Regions from separate parts of the Hydrogenophaga sp. OTU3427 genome, predicted to be linked through region 2. Evidence: riboswitches for the same ligand, from Rfam matches in the RefSeq annotation. Region 2 holds a riboswitch; the other holds the start of a gene.
The links. A riboswitch is a leader RNA that binds a small molecule or an ion and turns the genes downstream of it on or off. The one in region 2 is predicted to bind cyclic di-GMP.
Positions count from the first base shown of each region.

Region 1: it holds a riboswitch for cyclic di-GMP, as region 2 does, so the genes downstream of both, AAHB17_RS21520 (methyl-accepting chemotaxis protein) here and AAHB17_RS01045 (Ig-like domain-containing protein) in region 2, are expected to answer to the same signal.

Region 1 covers NZ_JASATI010000054.1:10,001-14,321, forward strand. Annotated here, with positions in the region: gene AAHB17_RS21505 (ATP-binding protein) at 1-32, opposite strand, end outside; gene AAHB17_RS21510 (threonine ammonia-lyase) at 195-1,394, shown strand; gene AAHB17_RS21515 (hypothetical protein) at 1,441-1,584, shown strand; cyclic di-GMP riboswitch class I at 2,174-2,267, shown strand; gene AAHB17_RS21520 (methyl-accepting chemotaxis protein) at 2,358-4,088, shown strand.
Region 2 covers NZ_JASATI010000001.1:221,715-226,035, reverse strand. Annotated here, with positions in the region: gene AAHB17_RS01055 (Dyp-type peroxidase) at 1-603, shown strand, start outside; gene dusA (tRNA dihydrouridine(20/20a) synthase DusA) at 613-1,623, opposite strand; cyclic di-GMP riboswitch class I at 1,966-2,048, shown strand; gene AAHB17_RS01045 (Ig-like domain-containing protein) at 2,125-4,321, shown strand, end outside.

The sequences.
Region 1 (4,321 bases), on a different contig from region 2:
TTGCCGGCCGACGACACCAGACGTTTGACCATCCGAAACACCTCCAGCCAAGCTTGACCGCGGAACGTGTCGGGTCTTCTGCGGCCGGCGCCCTGGCGCCAGCGTGCCCCTGTCATTGACGCGAACCATACCCCAGCTTGGACGCGGGGGGAAGTGTGGGTTCGAACAGCCCTTGGCCGGTCCACAATACGGTCATGATCGAACTCGCCGATATCGAAGCCGCTGCCCAGCGGCTGGCCGGCCAGGTGCTGCTGACACCCTGCGTGGAATCGCGCACGCTGTCGCAACTGACCGGCGCGCAGGTCTTCCTCAAATTCGAGAACCTGCAATACACCGCTTCGTTCAAGGAACGCGGCGCCTGCAACAAGCTCGCCCAGCTGAGCCCCGAGGAGCGTGCGCGCGGCGTGGTGGCCATGTCGGCCGGCAACCACGCCCAGGGCGTGGCCTACCACGCCCAGCGCCTGGGCCTGCGGGCGGTGATCGTGATGCCGCGCTTCACGCCCGGCGTCAAGGTCGAGCGCACGCGGGGCTTTGGCGCCGAGGTGCTGCTGCACGGCGACTCGCTGGATGAGGCCCGTGCCCACGCCTTTGCGTTGGCCGAGCGCGAGGGCCTGGTGTTTGTCCACCCCTACGACGACGACGCCATCATTGCCGGCCAGGGCACGGTGGGCCTGGAGATGATGCGCGCCCAGCCCGACCTCGACACCCTGGTGATCGCCGTCGGCGGCGGCGGCCTGATCGGGGGCATCGCCACCGCGGCCAAGGCGCTCAAACCCGGCATCGAGGTGGTCGGCGTGCAGACCCAGCGTTTCCCAGCCATGTACAACGCCATGACCGGCGCCCACCTGCCTCAGGGCACCACCACCATCGCCGAGGGCATCGCCGTGGGCAGCCCGGGTGAGCGCAACCAGGCCATCGCGCACCAGCGGGTGGACGACTGGCTGCTGGTGGACGAAGGCGACATCGAACAGGCCATCGTGATGCTGCTGGAGATCGAGAAGACCCTGGTCGAGGGCGCCGGTGCCGCCGGCCTGGCGGCGCTGATCAAGCACCCGCAGCGTTTTGCCGGCAAGAAGGTGGGGCTGGTGCTGTGCGGCGGCAACATCGACCCGCTGCTGCTGGCCTCCATCATCGAACGTGGCATGGTGCGCGCCGGCCGGCTGGTGCGCGTCAAGGTCAGCGCGCGCGACGTGCCGGGCAACCTGGCGCGCATCGCCGCCCTGGTGGCCGAGGCCGGCGCCAACATCGACGAGGTGCACCACCAGCGCGCCTTCACCCTGCTGGCGGCCCAGAGCGTGGAGATCGAACTGGTGCTCCAAACGCGCGGGCGCGAGCATGTGGCCCAGGTGCTGCAGCACCTGCAGGCGGCCGGCTTCGACGCCGCGGTGCTCTGACACGCTAAAATCCCGGCCAAACCCCCGAACCCTCAGGAAGCACGCCATGTCGAACCCCGCACCTCACGATTCGCACAACCAGCCCCAAGACGTGATCGAAGCCATCACCCCGCTGATGCCGGTGGTGCTGCCCGTGGCCGGCGCCGTGCTGATTTTCCTGCTGGCCTTCATCGCCGTCTTCATGGCCTGAACACCGCCCCGGGGCACCCCCACGCAGCGGCCGGCCACCTTCGGGTGCCCGGCCGCTGTGTTTGTGGGTCAGATCGCGGTCGAGGGCGCGGTTTTGTCCAGCGTCACCGGTTCTTGCCCCACCGGCATGCCTGCGGTGACCTCGGCCAGCAAGTGAGGCTGCGCCTGGGCTGTGAGGGCGACAGCTTGAAGGCGATCGCAACGTCCGGCCCCCCACCGGGCAACGGCGCGCCGGGGCTGTGCGTGGGCGCAGCACACCATGGAATCGCCCGTGTCGTGGGCGTGATCGACACGTGGACGGGCTGGCCGCCCTTTCCTTCTTGAGACGAACCGCCTTGTCGTGGTTCACCCGCCAGCCAGCGCGCACCACGGCCAACAGGCGGTGATCGCACTGGGGTACACCGGATGACGGGCTTTCCTCATACCTTGGGCCAATCAAATTGGATGTGTCAAACAGCTGGCGTCTGACAGCGGTCGGCCCCTGGCACCGTTGCACGCGGCCGGCTTGTGGTGCGCATGAAACGATAAAAATTGCAAGTTCCTTGCGGTAATTGTTTCCCCGCGGTAACCTTGTTCTGCAAGACAGACTTGTTCGCAGTTGGCATACACGGTGAAAGCCGTGGTCGCAAAGCTTCGGGTCCACACCCCGTCTGACTGGGCGGGGCGGGCGGCCGGGTTGCCTGGTTCTCGTCAAAGGAGCCGGTTTCACGCCGCCGGAGCATGCGCACATCCCGGGTCGGCTGTTTGTGACAAGGCTCACCGCTGGAGTCTTTCATGCGCATCAATTTGCCGGTCAGTGGCCAGGAATACCCCTTTCCCAAGGGCCAGACCCTGGTATCCACCACGGACACCAAGGGGCGCATCCTGTACTGCAACCCGATGTTCATCGAGGTCAGCGGCTACGACAAGGAGGAGCTGCTGGGCCAGCCCCACAACATCGTGCGCCACCCCGACATGCCCGAGGAAGCCTACCGGGACATGTGGCAGACCATCGCCAGCGGAAGGCCCTGGTCGGCGCCGGTGAAAAACCGGCGCAAGAACGGCGACCACTACTGGGTCATGGCCAACGCCACGCCGCTGCTGGAGAACGGCCTGCCGGTGGGCTACATGTCGGTGCGCACCGAGGCCACGCGCGAGCAGATCAACGCCGCCGAGCAACTGTACGCCACCATGCGTGCGGAAAAGGATGCCGGCCAGGCGGTGCACACCCTGAAGGCCGGGCGCCTGGTCAGGAAGACGCTGGGCGGGCGCATCGGCGAGATGCTGCGCCTGAGCCTGTCGGCCAAGCTGCTGCTGGTGCTGATCGCCATGGTCATCGTCTCGCAGTTCATCAACGTCGTGCTGCCCCCCACCGAGCCCCTGACCAACGGCATCGGCATGGTGGTCAAGCTGCTGGCGCTGCTGGGCTTCTGGTGGTACCTGCGGGGGCTGATCACGGGACCGCTGGACGGGCTGATCACCGGGGCCAACCGCATGGCCGCGGGCGATCTGACCCAGTCCGTGGCGCACACCCGCAGCGATCAGCTGGGCGACCTGCAGGTGGCCCTGGGGCAACTCAACGTGAACCTGCGCTCCATCGTGCGCGACGCGCGCCAGCAAAGCGGCGAGATGGTGATCGGCACCTCCGAGATCGCGCAGGGCAACCTCGATCTGAGCCAGCGCACCGAGGCCCAGGCCAGCAACCTGGAGCAGACAGCGGCGTCAATGGAGGAAATCACCGGCACGGTGCGGCAGTCGGCGGCGTCCGCACGCCAGGCCAGCGAGCTGTCGGCGCAGGCGCGTGGCATCGCCGAACGGGGGAGCGAAGCGGTCAACGAGGTGGGCAGCACCATGCGGGCGATCCAGGAATCGTCGCAGCGCATCAGCGAGATCACCCAGGTGATCGACAGCATCGCCTTCCAGACCAACATCCTGGCGCTGAACGCGGCGGTGGAGGCAGCGCGGGCCGGCGAGCAGGGCCGCGGGTTCGCGGTGGTGGCCAGCGAGGTGCGCACGCTGGCGCAGCGCACGTCCACGGCGGCCAAGGAGGTCAAGACGCTGATCGAGGATTCGGCCGGCAAGGTGGAAACAGGGCAGACCAAGACCGAGGCGGCGCGCAAGACCATGGCCGAGGCGGTGGAAGGGGTGCGGCGGGTGAACCAGCTGGTCGACGAGATCAGCAACGCGGCCACGGAGCAGCTGTCGGGCATTTCGCAGATCAACGCGGCGGTGGCGCAGCTGGACACGATCACGCAGCAGAACGCGGCGCTGGTGGAGGAGATCGCGGCGTCGGCGCAGTCCTTGCAGGGGCTGGCGCAGAACACGACGGAGACGGTGGCGGTGTTCCGCATCGACCACGGACCAAGCGCGGCGCCCGACGCGGTGGCCCTGCGCCGGGACATGAAACAGGCGCAGGAGCGCAAGGCGCCGCCCGCGCCAGTGGCACTCAAGGCCGCACCCACCCGCGGCCAGCCCCGGGCGGCGCTGCCGCAACACGGCACCGCCCAGGCAACCCAAATGACATAAAGTCATGCAGGTTTTGCATGTAACCAGGTGGTAACTGCCACGCCGCTTTCATAAAATACCCATCCTTGGCCGACACGCGGCCCAAAACCCTGGCTTACCGGCCACAGGTTTTGGAGTTTCGCGCTGCACCTGCACCCAGCACGCAGCCCTCCGGGCGCCGACCGAGACGCAGTCCCTTTGCAGAGAAGGGGATACTGAAAGACGTCTCAACCTGCGGTCATGCGCAGGCGCTC
Region 2 (4,321 bases):
GGTGAGCTGCTGCACCGCAGCCGCAAGCTCACGGCACTGCTCGCCCCGGCCTTCGATCCACAGCGCATCACCGACACCTTCCTGCACGCCGGTGGCAAGGACCTCAGCGGCTACGAAGACGGCACCGAAAATCCCACCGGCGACGATGCGCTGGCGGCGGCCGTCGTGGCACCGGATGCCGGTGTGCTGGCCGGTTCCAGCTTTGCGGCCGTGCAGCGCTGGCGCCACAACCTGCCCGAGTTCGATGCCATGACGCGCGAACAGCAGGACCACGGCGTGGGCCGCGAACGCGACAGCAACGAAGAACTGGACGATGCGCCAGCATCAGCCCACGTCAAGCGCACGGCACAGGAAAACTTCGAGCCCGAGGCCTTTGTGCTGCGCCGCTCCATGCCCTGGGTCGAGGGCAACGAGGGCGGCCTGGTGTTCGTGGCCTTCGGCCACAGTTTCGACGCCTTCGAGGCCCAGTTGCGCCGCATGTCGGGAGCCGAGGACGGCATCACCGACGCCCTGTTCCGTTTCACCACACCGGACACCGGCGCCTACTTCTGGTGCCCTGGGGTGCGTGGCGGGCAGCTGGACCTGCGGCCGGTCGGGCTCTGACGCACGCGCTCAGGCGGCCAGGGTCTCGTGGTCGGGCCGGGTGTTCGCCCGCTGCCACACGGCGCGCGGCGGCTCCGGCTTCAGGTGGTGGTCGCTCCACACCTGGCGCCAGCGCCGGGCGCCCTTGAGGCCGTTGCGCAGGCCCAGCATGTGGCTGGCCACCGAGTACCAGCCAACGCCGTCCTCGCCGTGGGCGCGCTCCATGTAGGCCACCATGGCCTCCTCCACGGCCTCGCGGGTCAGCTCGCGCGGTGTGTCGCCGTAGAACTCGGCATCCCAGTCCACCATCAGCCAGGGGTGGTGGTAGGCCTCGCGGCCGATCATCACGCCGTCCACGTGCCGCAGGTGTTCGGCGATTTCGGCGTTGGTCTTGATGCCGCCGTTGATGGAGAAGGTCAGGTGCGGGAACTCGCGCTTGAGGCGGTAGACGATGTCGTAGCGCAGCGGCGGTATCTCGCGGTTCTCTTTCGGCGAGAGTCCCTTGAGCCAGGCGTTGCGGGCATGCACGATGAAGACCTTGCAACCGGCCTCGGCCACCGTGCCCACGAAGTCGGCGGCGAAGTCGTAGCTTTCGATCTTGTCGATGCCGATGCGGTGCTTGACCGTCACCGGGATGTCGACCACGTCGACCATGGCCTTCACGCAGTCGGCCACCAGCGGAGCCTCGTTCATCAGGCAGGCGCCAAAAGCGCCGCGCAGCACACGTTCGCTCGGGCAACCGCAGTTGAGGTTGATCTCGTCGTAGCCGCGCTGTTCACCCAGCACGGCGCAGCGCGCCAGATCGGCCGGCTCGCTGCCGCCAAGCTGCAGCGCCACCAGGTGCTCTTCCTCGTTGAAGCGCAGGTGCTGGGCGGCGTTGCCGTGGATCAGCGCCCCCGTGGTCAACATCTCGGTGTAGAGCAGGGTGTGGCGCGTGAGTTGGCGGTGCAGGTAGCGGCAATGCCGGTCGGTCCAGCCCATCATCGGGGCGACGGACAGGCGCCAGGGGCTGTGCCCGGGGGAGGATGGCTTGTCGTTCACGTTGTCGGTCACTTCCGGCGGCTTGCCCAGGGGCGGGTGCCCACAAGCCGTCCGGCACTGTAGCGCAAGCCGCTCAGGGAATGGACAGGCGCTACCGGAAGACCCCCCGGACCGACAGGCACTGTTGGGTGTTACAAAAATTATCTTCGCGGTCTTGGGCGGGATCTGGGTAGCAACTTTCGTTCAAACGCGCTCTTGCGCACGCTTGATACGTCAAACACCCATTTACAGCATTTTCAAGCGGCTGCTTAAGCAAGCCCCCCGAATGAAATGTTTACTTTTGTAAACGACAGGCCTAAAACACCGGCTGGCCATCGCGCGCCCGCCGAGGCCAACGTCTGTTAATGCCCAAGCTACCCCTGCCGCGAGGCAGGTCCGGAAAACGACGGGTCTCCCGGAAACGCGGAGACGGCCGAGTTGCCATGACGCCTGAAGGAGGGTGGGGCCTGACTGAACAACAACAGCCGGTGCTCGGCCCATTGATCTTTTCTGGAGATAAAAATGGCTGACGAATGCACACGAAGTATCACCTTCAACATACCCGATCCCAAGGGCGGCCCGTCCGTACAGGTCACGGCCGTGGAGGTGGATGGCGACATCCACTTCACGGTCCAGGTGCTGACTGCGCCGTCGGGCGCCATCGGCGACCTGCGCGCCTTGTTCTTTGACTTCAAGGACGGCACCCTGCTGGCGGGCCTGGGCGCCACCGGCCCCAAGGTGACGGACTTCGACACCGTCAACGTGATCGACCTGGGCAATGGCGCCACCATGTCCGGTGCCGCCGCGCCCTTCGACGTGGGCGTGGAGTTCGGCAACTCCGGCCTCAAGAAGGACGACATCCAGCTCACCACCTTCGTCCTGAGCCACCCCACCGAAACCCTGACACTGGACGACATCGCCCACGTGGAGTTTGGCGCCCGCATGACCAGCATCGGCAAACTCGGCGGCCACCGGACGGACTCCTCCAAGCTGGTGACCGTCGCGCCGGCCGCGCCCGACGCGGTGGACGACAGCTACAACATTTTTGAAGACGGACAGGACGGCCTGGACGATCCCTCCACCGTGCCGGCCGGCACCGTGTTTCAGGTGCTGGACAACGACACCGATGCCGACGGCGATACGTTGATCATCACCGAGGTGCATGACGTGTTGCACGGCACGGTCAGCATCGTGGACGGCGACGACGCCGACCTGCTGGTGGGCGACGCCGTGCTGTACACCCCCGACGAAGACTACGCGGGCGAGGACACCTTCACCTACTGCGTGACGGACAACCACGGCGGCACCGACTTCGCCGAGGTCACGGTGAACATCACCGCGGTGGCCGACGTGCCCAACCTGAGCTACGAAATCCTGGCCGGCGCCACGGTCAACGAAGTGATCGTGCGGGTGACGACCTCGCAGACCGACGCCGACAGCTCGGAGTTCATGGACCGGATCGTGTTGTCGGGCATCCCCGGTGATGTCACGCTGGACCAGAGCGCCACCTACAACCCGGTGGACGAGCCCGACCAACTCGTTCGAGACTTCAAGCTCACGCTGCCGGCCAACACGGACGTGAACTTCAACCTCGGCATCACCGCCGTGGCCAAGGAAACCTCCAACGGCGACGAGCAGACGGCGACCACCAGCGTGGCCATCGTGCAGGAGTACAACAACAACGAGCTCGACACCACCTTCGAGGCCAACGACCAGAGCATCTGGGACAGCGGTGAGGCGTACACGTTCAGCGATGAGCGCTTCTTTGGCGTCGACACCGATTGGAGCGCCTCGGCCGGCAGTTTTGCCTACGGGTCATCCACAGGCGAGCTGAAAGCGGGCTTCGAGTCCGACCTCGACTTCAACGGCGGCAGCATCGATGCCGAACTGCCCTACGACATCGACGTGGGCACCCAGTACAACAAGACCACGGACGTTCTGAAAATCAGTTCCAGCGCGTCCATCCTGCCGGGGGCGCTCTTCAACACCGAGGGACCTGAAGGCAGCTACGTGCTGGATTTCATTTTCCATTTCTACGCCACCCTCAAGGCGGGGCTTGATTTTGGCGAGTTGGGCACCTGGAACATCATCGACACCGCTTTTGGGCCGTGGGATGCCAATGAGAACATCATCGACATCGACAGCGACGACCTGGTGATCGAGATCGATCTGCCCGCCGGCTTCTCCCTGACCTTCGAATGGCCGGACGTGGATGTCAGCGCGCTGACCGGGGTGGCCACCACCACCATCACCGGCGATGACGCCAGCAACAGCTTCCTGGATCTGGGCCTGGACGTGGATGAGTTGGTGTTCACCATACTGGGCATCCCCAACCCCTTCGACATTGGTTTCGACATCGGTGTGGCCTGGGGCAGCATCGAACTGGCCGATCTGGACCTGTCGGCGGCGATGAATTTCCTGCAGAGTTTCACGCTGACCGCCAACAGCCTGCCAGGCATCATCACCTACGAGGACGGATCGACCGCGGCCTTCACCTTTGGCAGCGACATCGTGCTGACCAACGCGTCGAGCTACGACGTCGACAACGACAACCTGGTCGAGTTCGAACTGTCGCTGGACCCCAATGCGAGCCTGAACAACGACACCGACCTCGGTTTCAACTTCAGCTACGTGTTCGACGTCCTGAAGATGACCGGCGGCTACGACGTGGTGTTTGACTCCGGCGCCATCAACGTCGGCCCCGCCTACTCGATCAGCG